DNA from 4 places in the Martinezella sp. CNPSo 3795 genome. Region 3 is predicted to be linked to each of the others. Evidence: predicted binding sites of a transcription regulator. Region 3 holds the regulator's gene; each other region holds the start of a gene.

Region 1 (3,946 bases), on a different contig from region 3:
GTCGCTCGGAACTTGCCAAGATTTCCGGCCTCGGTGCGAACGGCAACAAGAGGGAAGGCGTCGGCTGAAGCAATCCGTTAACAGGCGCCTCATGCGCTCCTGACGGCTCGGCTTCGATGCTCCGTGGGAATGCAGGCGGATCTCGCGAACGCTTTCAATGCGTTTTGCGATGCCGGTCGCAGTGCCGTGTCCGTCGGCGGAATGCTGCAAATGAAATGACGCCCCGTCAGGGGCGCCATAGTCTTATCGAGAATGTTCGACGTCTTTATCGCGACGATTAGAAGACCTGGCGCAGCACGACGAACAGCACGAAGGCAAGCGCGATCGAGGCCGGCAGCGTTAGGATCCAGGCCATCAGCATGTTGCGCACGGTCGACCATTGCAGGCCGGAACCGTTGGCGGCCATGGTGCCGGCGACGCCGGAGGACAGGACGTGCGTGGTCGAGACCGGCAGGCCGAGATGGTCGGCAGCACCGATCGTCAGCATGGCGACGACTTCGGCGGCGGCACCCTGGCCGTAGGTCAGGTGCGTCTTGCCGATCTTTTCGCCGACGGTGACGACGATGCGCTTCCAGCCGACCATGGTGCCGAGGCCGAGCGCCAAGGCGACGGCAACCTTCACCCAGAGCGGGATGAACTTGGTCGCGTGATCGACGGCGGCATGATAGTTCGTGACGGCCTTCAGGTCGTCGGCGCTCATCGGCAGCAGCTTCTGCTTGTCGATGAGCTTCAGCGATTCACCGATCAGGTAGATATCGTTACGAACGTTGCCGACGAGCCCGTTTGGCAGCTTCTCGACGCTTGGATAGGCGGCGATCTCGGCGCTCGTGGCATGAATGTATGCTTGAAGAGCCGGCGTCGTCGCGTCCGTCCAGGTCTTGGTCTTGACGGCACTGCTGACAGCGGCCTTCGGATCGGCCGGAGCGGCAACGCCCGGTTTCACGTACTTGCCAAGCACGGTCTCAACCTGCGTTGAGGCAGCCTTGTAAGCTTCGAGATAGTTGACATCGGGTGTGCGGTTCAGCGCGAAAGCCGTCGGCACGAGGCCGATGAGGATAAGCATGATGAGGCCCATGCCCTTCTGGCCGTCGTTCGAGCCGTGAGCGAAGCTGACGCCGGTGCAAGTGAAGATCAGCAGGCCGCGGATCCAGATCGGTGGCGGCGTATTGCCTTTCGGCGCTTCATAAAGCTCCTTGTTGCGGATCAGCACCTTGGCGACCAGCAGCAATATTGCAGCTGCGGCAAAGCCAATGATCGGCGACAGGAGCAGCGACATGCCGACGTTGCTTGCCTGTGACCAGTCGACACCGCTGGTGGCGGAGCCGGCGGGTGCCAGGAACTGGTTGGCGAGGCCGACCCCGATGATCGAGCCGACGAGCGTATGCGAACTCGAGGCCGGCAAGCCGAGATACCAGGTGCCGAGGTTCCAGATGATGGCGGCGGTCAGCAGGGCGAAGACCATGGCGAGACCGGAGCCGGAGCCGACTTGCAGGATGAGTTCGACCGGCAGCAGCGCCAAGATGCCGAAGGCGACGGCGCCTGAAGACGTGAGAACACCGAGGAAGTTGAAGAAGCCCGACCATATGACGGCGAATTCCGCCGGCAGCGAGCGCGTATAGATGACAGTGGCGACGGCGTTGGCAGTATCGTGGAAGCCGTTGACGAATTCGAAGCCGAGCGCGATCAGCAGCGCCAGGCCGAGCAGGATCCACGGAACGGCGGCGGCTTCGGCGAGGTCGCTGCCAAGAGCATAGCCGACATAGGCAAGGCCGGCCAGCACGACGACACCGAAGATCGGCAGAAACCATTTTGCCGAACTACCGGCGCCGTGAATTGGATGGTTGGCATTGCCACCCTCCGAAGTGTTTGAAGCGAGGTCGACCATCCCAAACTCCTTTATGGCAATTGATATCGTTGGTGTAAGCCTCCTTCATGAAACTCTCGTGACGCGCGAGTAGGTTGCGGCTGGCTGCAAATACCGGCAACAGGACGCTTTTTTGGCTGCGGTCAGGCGTTTGGTCTGATCTTGATTTCGCCGTCAAATGACCTTTTTCGGTTCAGCCGGCGTTCATACCTTAGGGGGTTAAATCCCGCATGTAAGGGACTTGGATAGAGGGCCATCAAAATGAGATCGTCCGTGATTGCCATCGCTGCCTTGTTTGGCAGCCTGGTTGTATCTTCGGCAGAGGCAATGCCTATCCCAGCCGTTGGGACAGCGGCCTCAGCGCCGATCGTGAAAGTTGACTATGCCTGCGGTCGTGGCTGGCACCTGACGCGCTGGGGCGAATGCCGCCCCAATCGCTGGGGTCCGCCGCCCCGGCGCTGGGGGTACTACAGGCCGCCACCGCCGCCGCCATGGGGCTGGCACGGCCATCGCCATCATCGCGATGGCTGGCGCGATGACCGTTGGCGCGATCGCCCGCGTTACTGGTAAGATCAGAAACACCGCCGCATCTTGCGGCGGTGTTTTGTTAAGGCCAGTTCGAGGAACAGTGCGCAGCGGTTCCTAAGATTGAGCTTGCGCCCGCAATGCGCGCGCTCCTAACCATAGCCCTGCAAGTACGAACAGGCTGGCCGATAAGATCGCAGCAAGGCTTTTCGCATGAAGCGCGATATCTGCAAGCTTCGGCCGGATGAGATCGGCCGTGTTGAAGTTCTCGCCGCTGAATTTGCACAGGACGAGCGAGAGATTATTGCGCACGAGTGCCATATCGATATCGGAGACGAGGTCGTCGACCGGTTCCTTTTCCACTTTCATCACGCGCATCTGCAGCAGCACTGCTTTTGCAGCCGCAAAATAGGCGTGCGAACATTCGTTGAAAGGGCTTTCCTCGTCGCTGACGCTGCCTGGCATCACGCCCCATAGGCAATAGGCGCGCTGGATCTGCGCGAAGTTCAAGAGACGGCGGAAGGTTTCGTCGGTATCCGATATGCTCTCGGCAAGCGAGATGATCCGCCCGTAATAGGGAGCGATCACCGCCATCTCGCCATGGGTGAGACTGGGAATCGGGATGCCGGCCTGGCTGCCGGAGGAGCCGCCGCCATGTGCGGCAACCGAAGCTGGCCAACCTGCAACGATGAGACAGAAGATTGCAAATAGGACGCCACCTGGATACGGGCGTCTCCCGCGCATGTTGCCATGCGCGGGATGCGATCTATTTACCACACTAAGCCCGGCGTAGGGCCGCATTGCCGTAGCGTGTCTGCGGCAACTGACGTTCCGCCCAGGCTCCGAAGGCAAGACCGAGCGTCGTCCAGAGAATGGCGTGCATGCCGAGCGAGGTGACGCGGAAGCGCCAGAGCACGACGGCGGAAAACTGCTCGGGCACTTCGTTGATGGGGGGAAGCAGATATTGGATCAGCGCGATGAAGGCGATGTAGCCAATGCCGGCAATGATCGCACCGTTCCAGGAACCATATCGCGCCGCCAGCCTCCGACCGAAGCCGACGGCGACGATCATGCCGATGACGGAGGCAACGATCATGATGAAGAACAGTTCCGTTCTCGCGCCGATCGTATCGGGATTGCCGACGGCCGGCGGATTTGCCGGATACTTGAGATCGGGCACGAGCGAAATCGTCACGAAAGCGGCGAGCGCGAGCAGCGCTGCCGTGCCGCGCGCACCCAAGGGGCTGATGCGGCCGTAGATGAAGGAGAAAACCAGCGCGAACAATCCGCCGATTGCGGTGGAAAAGATCACGCTGCCGGTGAAGAGACCGATGCCCGCCTGCGTAGCGCGGCTGACAATCTCTGGTTCAGGAGCTTCGCCGGCCGCCTGCGCGGCCTTTTCTTCAAACCCGATGGCCCAGTCGACCAGCGGTTCGCCGAAGATGTGGGCAAAAGCAAAAACGAAAATACCGGCCAAGGCCCCGACGATCATGCCGCGGAGCAAAAGACGTCCAACCATGTGCTTGAACCCTTAGTGGCAGGGGAAGCCGAGAAGGT
Region 2 (3,946 bases), on a different contig from region 3:
AATGCTCCACAGCACGGCTATCTCGGCGCCGGAAAAGCCGAGCTTATGCCAGTAGATCGACGCAAATGTATAGAGCATCGCATGGCTCGATTGCTGTATCGATACGCCGATCATGGTTATAAGCAATTGCGGCGAGCGCAGATTTCCGGTCGGCGATTGCAGATTGATCGGTTGGTTGCGCCGGCGCGTCGGCCCGATACGTGGCGCGAAAAAGCCCATCATCGTCGTCAGAATGAACCCCGCCACCATCACGGGCAATACTGTCGTGCCGCCCCACATGCCGATCAGCTGGCCGCCGAGAAGGGTCGACAGGATAAAGGTGATCGATCCCCAGACCCGCATGGAACCGTAGTCGAAACCCCAGCGGCGCACACCCGACATGGCAATCGATTCGACCACCGGTACGTAAGGCGCGTAAGTAGCGCCCTGAATGCCGTAGACCAGAAGCACCGGCCAGAAATCGCTGGTCCAGTAAAGCGCGATTGCCGTCAGCAGCGACAAGGCACCCGACCATAACAATACATCGGCCCGCTCTCTCATGTGATCGGCCAGTACCGCGATGATGGGTGTCACGAGGACGCGCACGACCATGGGAATGGCGATCACCAGGCCAATCTCGTGATCGTTGAAATTCAGCCCCGCCAACCAGACGGGAAAGAAGGGTACGGCAATGCCGTTGACGAACAACGGAGCGCAATAGGACAAGGCGGCGCGCAAGCGGAAATAAGGAGGCGCACCCTCGCCCTGGAAGGACTTGATCGCGGGAATCATGACAGACCTGAAGGGGAACGTACTTGTCCCTATCATGCTATCGAGAATACGACTATGGCGAGAAATGGCCAAAACCGTAACGTTTCGGAAAAATCCGAAGCCAGGGCTGTCTTGCAGCGATCAATAATTATGACAAGCCATTATCAAGCCTGTGAAGAGCCAGAAATCAGGCCGCCTGTGCGCCGAGGGCCTGCGGTATTTCTCCGACCTGCGAGCCGACTGGCTGCGTTTCGAGAATATTCTGCCACGTGATCAGCTCGAACGTGCCGTCTTCGTGTTCGGCAATCGCCGTGCAGCTTTCCACCCAGTCGCCCGTGTTGATGTAACGGATCCCATCGAGATCCTCGATCACGGCATGGTGGATATGACCGCAGATGACGCCATCTGCATCATTGCGCTTGGCCTCTTCGGCCACGACACGCTGAAACTCGCCGATGAAATTGACGGCGTGCTTCACCTGCAGCTTTGCCCAGGCCGAAAAGGACCAATAGGGCATGTTCAGGCGTCGGCGCACCGCCGCAAGTCCGATATTGATCAAGATGGCCATGTCGTAAGCCCAGTCTCCGAGATAGGCGAGCAGGCGGGCATTGCGGACAACGACATCGAATTCGTCGCCGTGCAGGATGAGATATTTCTTCCCGTCGGCCGTTTCATGCATGGCGCGCTGCGCCACCTCGATACCGCCGAAGTGCATTCCGGGGAAGTCACGCAGGAATTCGTCGTGATTGCCGGGGATATAAACGATGCGCGTGCCCTTGCGCGCCTTGCGCAGGAGCTTCTGTACGACGTCGTTGCAATCCTGGGGCCAGTACCAGTTTCGCTTCAGCCGCCAGCCATCAACGATGTCGCCAACCAGGAAGATGGTATCGGCCTCGTGATAACGGAGAAAATCGAGCAGGTAATCCGCCTTGGCGGCCTTCGAGCCGAGATGCACGTCAGAAATGAATAGCGTTCGGAAATGCCGGGGGTCCATGTTTTCATTCACGAACTTTATGTCCGTGCCCTATCCTACATTGGCTATTCCAAAACCAGACTCGTGTTTCAGGAAGATGACAAACCCTGTGCTTGGCGGCCCAGCGGCGACGTTCAACCAAGTTTCGCGGCAACTGCGAGGTCAGGACGATTGCTTGTAAAGCTGGCGATACCAAGGCGAAACATGGCCCGCGCCGCCTCGCTTGGATGAGCCGCCCATCTGTGCACTTTCACGCCATTCTTTCCAAGATGACGCGTTCGCAGCCTTCGACTTGCGGAAAGGACATCGCGCGATCTGCGATCATTGCGGAAAAGGCAATTCAGTTTTGCCACGACAAAAACGCCTTGTGACCTCAATTCCATACTGTGAAGGCGAAGCGATTGATGTATGCAGAAGACTCAAAGCGCAGGCAGGAATGGAGACGCAAGTTGGATACGAACGACACTTCGAAAGCAGCCAAGAACATGGCGAGCGGAAATTTCGACGAGCAGGCGCTTTATTTCCATCGTTATCCCCGTCCCGGCAAGCTCGAAATTCAAGCGACCAAGCCGCTGGGCAATCAGCGCGATCTGGCACTTGCCTATTCCCCCGGCGTCGCTGCCCCCTGCATCGCCATCCGCGACAACCCCGAAACGGCAGCTGACTATACATCCCGCGCCAATCTCGTAGCGGTGATTTCCAACGGTTCCGCCGTGCTCGGGCTCGGCAATATCGGTCCGCTCGCTTCGAAGCCTGTTATGGAAGGCAAGGCCGTTCTCTTCAAGAAATTCGCCGGCATCGACGTCTTCGACATCGAAATCGCAGCACCGACGGTCGATGAGATGGTCAATACCGTCTCGGCGCTCGAGCCGACCTTCGGCGGTATCAATCTCGAAGACATCAAGGCGCCGGAATGCTTTGACGTCGAGCGCCGCCTGCGCGAGAAAATGGAAATTCCGGTCTTTCACGACGATCAGCACGGCACCGCCATCATCGTCGCCGCCGCCATCCTCAATGGGCTGGAACTGGCCGGCAAAAAGATCGAAGACGTCAAGATCGTCGCTTCCGGCGCGGGGGCGGCGGCGCTCGCCTGCCTTAACCTGCTCGTCATCCTCGGCGCCAGGCGCGAGAACATCTGGGTCCACGATATCGAGGGTCTGGTCTACAAGGATCGCAACGTCCTGATGGACGCGTGGAAATCCGTCTACGCTCAAGATAGCGACAAGCGCGTGCTCGCCGAATCCATTCCGGGCGCCGACGTCTTCCTCGGCCTGTCGGCTGCCGGCGTGCTGAAACCCGAATTGCTGGCGCAGATGGCCGAAAAGCCGCTGATCATGGCGCTCGCCAACCCGACGCCGGAAATCATGCCGGATCTCGCCCGTGCCGCCCGTCCCGATGCAATGATCTGCACTGGCCGCTCGGACTTCCCGAACCAGGTCAACAACGTCCTCTGCTTCCCCTATATTTTCCGCGGAGCGCTCGATTGCGGCGCCAAGACGATCAACGAAGAGATGAAGATGGCCGCCGTGCGCGCCATTGCCGCGCTTGCCCGCGAGGAACCTTCCGATGTCGCCGCCCGCGCCTATACAGGCGAAACGCCGGTCTTCGGGCCCAATTACCTGATCCCCTCGCCCTTCGACCCGCGCCTGATCCTGCGCATTGCGCCGGCTGTGGCGAAGGCAGCCGCGGAAAGCGGCGTCGCCCTGCGCCCGATCAAGGATTTTGACGCCTATATGGACGAGCTCAACCGCTTCGTCTTCCGTTCGGGCTTCGTGATGAAGCCGATCTTTGCGGCTGCGAAGATTGCCGAGCGCAAACGCGTCGTCTTCTCCGAAGGCGAAGATGAGCGCGTGCTGCGCGCCGCCCAGGTCCTGCTCGAGGAAGGCACCGCCGTCCCGATCCTAATCGGTCGTCCTTCCGTCATCGAGACGCGCCTCAAGCGCTACGGCCTGAAGATTCGCCCTCATACGGATTTCGCTGTCATCAATCCCGAAGACGATCCGCGCTTCCGCGAGTATGTCGAACTTTATTTCTCGCTGGTCGGCCGCGCGGGCGTTATCCCAGAAGCAGCCCGCACGATCGTCCGTACCAACACAACCGTTATCGGCGCGCTTGCCCTCAAGCGCGGCGAAGCTGATGCGCTCATCTGCGGTCTCGAAGGCCGTTATGAGCGTCATTTGCGCATCGTCCGCCAGGTCATCGGCAAGCGGCCTGATGTTCGGG
Region 3 (3,946 bases):
CCATGTTCGTCGCAGATCTCACGCAGCCCGCGCAGGAATTCGTTGGTGGCCGGACGGATGCCGCCCTCGCCCTGAACCGGCTCGATCAGGATTCCGGCCGTCGCATCCGTGATGGCGGCGCGCACGGCATCGAGATCGCCGAATTGTACCTGATCGAAACCCGGTGCCTTGGGTCCGAAGCCCTCGATATACTTCTCCTGGCCGCCTGCGGCGATGGTCGCGATGGTGCGGCCGTGGAAGGCGCCCTCGAAGGTGATGATGTGGAACTTTTCGGGATGCCCCTTGGCGAATTGATAGCGCCGCGCCGTCTTGATGGCGCATTCCAGTGCCTCGGCGCCCGAATTGGTGAAGAATACCTTGTCGGCGAAGGTCGCTTCCGTCAGCCGCTTCGACAGCTTCTCCTGACCGGGCACCTCGTAGAGGTTCGACAGGTGCCAGACCTTGTCGGCCTGGGCCTTCAATTCGGCGACGAGATGAGGATGGGCGTGACCGAGCGAGTTGACCGCGACGCCGGCTGCGAAATCGAGGTAGCGCTCGCCATTTTCGGTGACCAGCCAGACGCCCTCGCCTCGCTCGAACCGTAACGGAGCGCGCATATAGGTGTCATAAAGCGGCGTGGTCTCGGCCATGGCCATATCTCCTGATCACAACTTTAAGGACCGATCGCTTCGATTTGATGAAACGGGTCCGAAAAAATCAAAAATGCCGCCTTGCGGCGGCCCGGGCACTATTGATGTTTTGCATCGCGATGTCAACAAAACTGGCGTTTTAGCAGGTGCGAGATAGCGCTTGCGGGCAAAAGAGATAGGTTCGGCGGCGCCTATTGCAGAAATGCCACGCCTAGGCAGCAAGTTGGGGAAAACCTCGAAATCGATTCCTCAAGATTCTCGCGACTCTTGTCACGGAGTCAGCCTCACACTAGGTTAAAAAGCAATTGCTAGACTGCATGCGGCGGAACTAGTCACCACAATTTTAGAGCGTTTCGCGCCTCGTTCCCATGCGAGGCAATGGTGAGGGATTCTGCCATCGGAAACGCGACAGCGGAGACAGGGCATGAATTGGACAGACGAACGCGTCGAGAAGCTGAAAAAGCTATGGTCCGAAGGGTTGAGCGCCAGCCAGATCGCTGCGCAGCTCGGTGGCGTGAGCCGTAATGCCGTTATCGGCAAGGTGCACCGCCTGAACCTTCCTGGCCGAGCGAAGGCGGGCGGCACGGCAACCGCGACGCGCACGCCAAAGCGCAGTGCCGCGGCTCCCCGCGCAACGACCTACGGCTCGCGCGTCGCTACCCGCACCGTGGTCGCCCGCCAGCAGGGTGCAACCATGCTGAAGGAAGAGATCGAGATAGATTCCGTCAATGAAATTCAGTATCGCCCGGCATCGAACGTCGTCGTTCCGATCTCCCGCCGCCTCGGCCTGACGGAGCTGACGGAACGCACCTGCAAATGGCCGGTCGGGGACCCGCTGAAGGACGACTTCCACTTCTGCGGCAATGACAGCCCGGATTCGTCCCCCTACTGCACCTATCATCAGCGCATGGCCTACCAGCCGGTGCATGACCGCCGTCGCAACAACGGCTGAAAGTTACCGCAAGACAAAGAGAAACGGGCCCCTCGAGGCCCGTTTTTCTATTTCCGCCGCTATTTAGTAACACCCGAGCGGCGAGCCGCTCAGGCTTCCATGGAATAGCCCGCGCCGCGAACGGTGCGGATGACATCCTGCATATTGGAGAAATTGAGCGCCTTGCGCAGACGGCCGACATGGACGTCGACCGTGCGTTCATCGACGTAGATATCGTGCCCCCATACGCCATCGAGCAGCTGCGAACGCGAGAAGACGCGGCCTGGCGAGGACATCAGGAACTCCAGCAGGCGGAATTCTGTCGGCCCCAGCCGGACTTCGCGGCTCTTGCGGTGGACGCGATGGGTTTCGCGGTCCAGCTCGATATCGCCGCAACGCAGCACCGTGGAGAGAACCTCCGGGCGGGCGCGCCGCAGCATCGCCTTGACGCGGGCCATCAGCTCCGGCGTCGAGAACGGCTTGACGACGTAATCGTCCGCGCCGGTCGAAAGTCCGCGCACGCGCTCGCTTTCCTCGCCGCGAGCCGTCAGCATGATGATCGGCAAGCGCTCCGTCTCCGGCCGCATACGCAGCCGGCGGCAGAGCTCGATGCCGGACACGCCGGGGAGCATCCAGTCGAGGATCAGGAGATCGGGGATGCGCTCCTGGAGACGCAGCTCGGCCTCATCACCTCTGAGGATCGTGTCGACCTCGAAGCCTTCGGCCTCAAGATTGTAGCGCAGCAGAACGCTAAGCGCTTCCTCGTCTTCTACAACAGCAACTCTCGGAACCATGCGCCTATGGTCTCCTTTCTTCGCTTCCAGATTATTCCGTCACTGCGCCGACGGTGTTGGCGGTATCGTCCTTCGGGCGCTCGCCTTCCGGCTGAGCACCGGTCGCCATGTAATAGATCGTCTCGGCGATGTTGGTGGCATGGTCGCCGATGCGCTCGATGTTCTTGGCGCAGAAGAGAAGATGCGTGCAGGTGGTGATGTTGCGCGGATCTTCCATCATGTAGGTCAGCATCTCGCGGAAGAGCGAGGTGTACATGGCGTCGATTTCCTCGTCGCGTTCGCGGATCGACACGGCTTTGTCCGGCGAGCGGGTGGCGTAGACATCAAGAACTTCCTTGAGCTGGCTCAGTGCCAGTTCGGAGAGGTGTTCGATGCCACGAGCGAGACGACGCGGCACGCCCGTGCCCTGAACGGCGATGACGCGCTTTGCGGTATTCTTGCCGAGATCACCGACGCGCTCCAGATCGGAGGCGATGCGGATCGAGCCCATGATTTCGCGCAGGTCCGCTGCCATCGGCTGACGACGAGCGATGGTGACGATCGCCTTGTCACCAACTTCGCGCTCGGCATGGTCGAGAACGACGTCGTCGGAGATGACCTTCTGGGCCAGGGCCGCGTCGCTGTTGACGAGAGCGCGTACGCTGTCGCTAACCATCTGCTCGGCCAGGCCGCCCATTTCGGCAATGCGGCGCGTCAGAAACTTCAGGTCTTCGTCATAGGCAGAGAGAATGTGAGTGGAGACCATTTTTCTATCCTCAAGTGAACTGTGTGAAAGGAGCCGCGCGCCTGCCATCATCAACCAAAACGGCCCATGATGTAATCCTGCGTGCGGAAATCGTCGGGATTGGTGAACATCTTATCGGTGTCGTTCTCCTCGACCAGGTGGCCGAGATGGAACATTGCGGTACGCTGCGAGACACGAGCGGCCTGCTGCATGGAATGCGTCACGATGACGATGGTGAAATTCTCCCGAAGCTCGTGGATGAGATCCTCGACCTTGGCGGTTGCGATCGGATCGAGCGCAGAGCACGGCTCGTCCATCAGGATCACCTCCGGGCTGACCGCAACGGCGCGCGCGATGCAGAGGCGCTGCTGCTGGCCGCCCGACAGGCTCGTGCCGGCGTCATGGAGCCGATCCTTCACCTCACCCCAGAGACCGGCCTTCTGCAGACTGGTTTCGACGATATGCTCGAGATCGGCCTTCGAGCGATGCAGGCCATGGATGCGCGGGCCGTAGGCGACATTCTCGTAGATCGACTTCGGAAACGGGTTGGGCTTCTGGAAGACCATGCCGACGCGGGCGCGCAATTCCACGACGTCGATGCTGTCGTCGTAGACATCCTGATCGTCGAGCGTGATCTTGCCGGTGACGCGGCAGGTCTCGATCGTATCGTTCATGCGGTTGAGGCAGCGCAGGAAGGTGGACTTGCCACAGCCGGAAGGGCCGATCAGAGCCGTGACCGTATTGGCGCGGATCTTCAGATTGACGTCGAAGAGCGCCCGCTTGTCGCCGTAGAACACAGAAACGTCCTGGCCGATCATCTTGTAAGGGATCGTCGTCATCTTCTTGGCCAAGGCTCTTTCGCTGGCAG
Region 4 (3,946 bases), on a different contig from region 3:
CTTGATATCGACGGCCACGTTCTGGCCGTCGAATTTTTAGGTGACACCCCCTTCTTCGCCAGCGCCGCCGGCGCGATCCACCGCCTCGAAGGCGGCGAGAAGGTTACCGAAGCCCATCAGGGGACGCTGACCTGCATCCGCGATCCCTATAGCGAAAGCCTGATTTCCGGCGGCGAGGACGGCAAGGTTCAGAGGATCGCAGCCGACGGCAGCACGACGGTGCTCGCAGAAGCGCCGCGCAAATGGATCAGCCAGCTTGCAGCCGGCCCGCAGGGCTCCGTCGCCTATTCCTATGGCAAGAGCACTTTCGTACGGCTCTCCGATGGGACGACGAAAGAGTTTCCGGAAGAACGCACCGTCGAAGGCATAGCCTTTGCACCCAAGGGCCTGCGCATCGCGGTTGCCCGCTATAATGGCGTATCCCTGCACTGGGTCGGCATGAGCGCGCAGCCGATCAACCTGGAATGGAAGGGTGCCCATACGAGCGTCACCTTCTCGCCGGACGGCCAGTTCATCGTCACCACAATGCAGGAAAACGCCCTGCACGGCTGGAAGCTGGATACGAAGCCCGGCGCCGAAGCCCGCCACATGCGCATGACCGGCTATCCCGCCAAGGTGAAGTCGCTCTCCTGGTCCAACAAGGGCAAATGGCTTGCCTCGTCCGGCGCACCGGCCGCAATCGTCTGGCCCTTCCAGGGCAAGGACGGGCCGATGGGCAAGGCCCCGCTCGAGCTCGGCACACGCGCGAATATCATGGCAACCTCCGTGAAATTCCATCCCGCCGAGGATATCCTCGCCATCGGCTTCATCGATGGTATGATCCTTGCGGTTCGCATCGGCGACGCCAAGGAAGCGCTCTTGCGCCGGCCTGGCAAGGGTGCGATCACATCGATGAGCTGGAGCAAGTCCGGCAAGCTTCTCGCCTTCGCTTCCGAAGCCGGTGATTGCGGCGTCATCGACATTTCGGCCTAGAGGAAGACAGGATCATGCCCCAGTCAGGAACGGCAATCGCCGGAAATGCACCTGCCCCGGCCGAAAACGTCTGGGATGTGATCCGTTGCGAAGCCGCCGAACTGGCGGCGCGCGAGCCGACGCTTGCGCCCCTGCTGCAGGCGCAATTGCTTGCCGGAAACTCCGAGGCCGAAAGCCTTGCAAACGTATTGGCCGCCCGGCTCTGCGTTGTCAGGATCGAGCACGGTGACATGTTTTCGCTGCTGTCCGACGTACTGATGCGATATCCTGCCATCCTGCAGGCGACCGAAGCGGATCTTGTCGCAGTGCGAACCCGCGACCCCGCCTGCACCACCTACCTGCATGCGCTTCTCAATCTGAAGGGGTTCCATGCCCTGCAGACGCACCGCATCGCCCATGCGCTCTGGACGGAAGGCCGCAGGGAAATTGCAAGCTGGCTCTCCAATCTCGTCTCGCTCGTCTTCGGCCCGGATATCCATCCGGCCGCGAAGATCGGCACCTCGATCATGCTCGACCACGGCTCCGGCATCGTCATCGGCGAAACCGCCGTGATAGAGGATGAGGTCTCCATCCTGCAGAACGTCACGCTCGGCGGCACCGGCAAGGAGAGCGGCGATCGTCATCCGAAGATCCGCCACGGCGTGATGATCGGCGCCGGCGCCAAGATCCTCGGCAATATCGAGGTGGGCGCCTTCAGCAAGGTTGCCGCTGGCAGCGTCGTGGTCAAAACCGTACCGCCGCATTGCACGGTCGCAGGCGTACCCGCCGCGGTCGTGCGCATCCATCGCGCCGACGAGATCCCGGCCGAGACGATGGATCAGAATATCTGATTTCGCCTGGGACTGTGGCCACCTCGTGGTTCGAGGCATCGTCGTTTTCGCTGCGCTTAACGCCGCTGCACCTCACCATGAGGTGGAGCAAGTTCCGTGACGAGGCACGCAGATCAGCCCTCATGCTGAGGAGGCCCGAAGGGCCGTCTCGAAGCACGAGGGCGGGTGAGGAAGCGCCCCGCCACCAGTCCGTGACATAAGGTAGCACCGGAAACGCTCCCCTTACCCTTCATGGAACTGTCATGCTCCATTGATAGCTCGAAAGGGTTCTCTATGCCCGGCGTGGCGCAAATGCGCCGGAGCAATGCCCCCACTCGAAGAGGATATGACGATGACCAGTTTTTCACGTCGCGCCGCCCTTAAAGCCGGCAGCGCGCTTACCCTTGTTTTGCTCTGTTCCGCCGCCGGTGCCGCCGATATGGCGCCGGCACCGAATACCGCGACCCCCATCAAGCATCTTGTCGTTATCTTCCAGGAAAATGTCTCCTTCGACCATTATTTCGCGACCTACCCCAAGGCAGCGAACGTCGATGGCGAACCGGCATTCAAGGCCGCCGACAACACGCCGACCGATATCAATACGCTCGCCAATGCCGGTCTTCTGGACAACAATCCGAACAAAACCAACACGGCAAACGGCGCCGATGCGGCAGCCCCCTTCCGGCTCGACCGCACGCAGGCCGCAACCCAGTCGCAGAACCATGGCTATACCGCCGAACAGGCCGCCTACAACAACTTCGCCATGGACCTCTTCCCCGCCAATACCGGCAAGGGCACCAAGGGTGCTGCCGGCGCCTTCGGCACCAAGGGTCAGGTCATGGGCTATTACGACGGTAACACCGTCACGGCCCTTTGGAATTATGCCCAGCACTATGCGCTGAACGACAATTCCTTCTCCACCAATTTCGGCCCTTCGACCCCCGGCGCGCTGAACCTGATCTCCGGCCAGACCAATGGCGCCATCCTGCCGCCCGGCTATACGCTGGAAAGCGACGGCACCTATTCCAAGGGCCGCATCGTGCCCGACGGCAATGGCGGCTGGACCGCGATCAGCGATTTCGATCCGACGGGCGACGTCTGTTCGGTCGGCCAGACGGCGCTGATGTACGGCAAGAACATCGGCGACATGTTGAACGAGCACAAGATCACCTGGGGCTTCTTCGAGGGCGGCTTCGACCTCTCGCAGACCAACCCGGACGGCACGACCGGCTGCAAGCGCGCGACTACATCGGCCATCACCAAGGTCAATTACACCGATTATATTCCGCATCACCAGCCGTTCCAGTATTACGCCTCAACGGCCAACCCGACACATGCGCGTCCGTCTTCGGTGGCAACGATCGGCACGACCGATGCGGCAAATCACCAGTACGACATGACGGATTTCTACGCGGCCCTGAAGAACGGCAATATGCCCGCCGTCAGCTTCCTGAAGGCACCGGCCTATCAAGATGGCCACGCCGGCTATTCCGATCCGCTCGACGAGCAGGAATTCGTCACACAGGTGGTCAACACCGTGCAGAATTCGCCGGACTGGAAGGACACCGCCATCATTATCCTCTACGACGATTCCGACGGCTGGTATGATCATGCCCATGCGGTCGTCAATCCGTCGAAAATCCCCGTCAAAGGCTATGACGTTCTGAGCGGCGACGGCTGTTCCACCGGCACTGCCCTGCCCGGCGTCAACGGCCAGCCGGCGCAGGGACGGTGCGGCTACGGCACGCGCCAGCCGCTGCTCGTCATCTCGCCTTATGCCAAGGTCAACTTCGTCGATCACACGCTGACGGACCAGACCTCCGTCATGCGCTTCATCGAAGATAACTGGATGGGCGGCGCCCGCCTCGGCGGCGGCTCCTTCGATGTGCTCTCGGGCTCGCTGAACACCATGTTCGACTGGTCCAAAGGTGACGCGCCGAAGCTGATCCTCGATCCAAAGACCGGCAACCAGGCATCGTAAGACTAAAAGGGAGACGGAAATGCCCTCGATCAAAAGCCGTCTCCTGCCGATCCTCGCACTCGCGGGCCTTTCGCTCGCGGGTGCGGCTGTCGGCATGGCAAGCGAGCCGGCCATAAACGCCACGGCGACTGACGGCTATGACGATCAGGCACCGCTGAGCGCGGTGGCCCAGCTCGGCAAGAAG

Evidence for each region. Region 3 encodes PhoB, which activates phosphate uptake and scavenging genes when phosphate is short. Its sites were predicted from a motif close to TGTCATNNANCTGTCAT; they were not measured.
Region 1: AC13QY_RS27710 (inorganic phosphate transporter) is a predicted target of PhoB. The motif match lies at 1,933-1,949, and genes of this name have one in related genera.
Region 2: AC13QY_RS15025 (UDP-2,3-diacylglucosamine diphosphatase) is a predicted target of PhoB. The motif match lies at 1,810-1,826, and genes of this name have one in related genera.
Region 4: AC13QY_RS13160 (phospholipase C) is a predicted target of PhoB. The motif match lies at 2,030-2,046, and genes of this name have one in related genera.

Annotation. Positions count from the first base shown of each region.
Region 1 is NZ_JBXSOQ010000013.1:154,215-158,160, reverse strand. It holds gene AC13QY_RS27715 (Ros/MucR family transcriptional regulator) at 1-68, shown strand, start outside; gene AC13QY_RS27710 (inorganic phosphate transporter) at 278-1,885, opposite strand; gene AC13QY_RS27705 (GCG_CRPN prefix-to-repeats domain-containing protein) at 2,126-2,434, shown strand; gene AC13QY_RS27700 (hypothetical protein) at 2,507-3,133, opposite strand; gene AC13QY_RS27695 (CbtA family protein) at 3,168-3,908, opposite strand; gene AC13QY_RS27690 (CbtB domain-containing protein) at 3,921-3,946, opposite strand, start outside.
Region 2 is NZ_JBXSOQ010000004.1:341,948-345,893, reverse strand. It holds gene AC13QY_RS15030 (MFS transporter) at 1-771, opposite strand, end outside; gene AC13QY_RS15025 (UDP-2,3-diacylglucosamine diphosphatase) at 938-1,744, opposite strand; gene AC13QY_RS15020 (NADP-dependent malic enzyme) at 2,209-3,946, shown strand, end outside.
Region 3 is NZ_JBXSOQ010000005.1:119,145-123,090, forward strand. It holds gene AC13QY_RS16195 (aspartate aminotransferase family protein) at 1-629, opposite strand, end outside; gene AC13QY_RS16200 (GcrA family cell cycle regulator) at 1,054-1,581, shown strand; gene phoB (phosphate regulon transcriptional regulator PhoB) at 1,671-2,354, opposite strand; gene phoU (phosphate signaling complex protein PhoU) at 2,386-3,099, opposite strand; gene pstB (phosphate ABC transporter ATP-binding protein PstB) at 3,150-3,946, opposite strand, start outside.
Region 4 is NZ_JBXSOQ010000003.1:711,351-715,296, forward strand. It holds gene AC13QY_RS13150 (WD40 repeat domain-containing protein) at 1-972, shown strand, start outside; gene cysE (serine O-acetyltransferase) at 987-1,802, shown strand; gene AC13QY_RS13160 (phospholipase C) at 2,134-3,762, shown strand; gene AC13QY_RS13165 (cytochrome-c peroxidase) at 3,782-3,946, shown strand, end outside.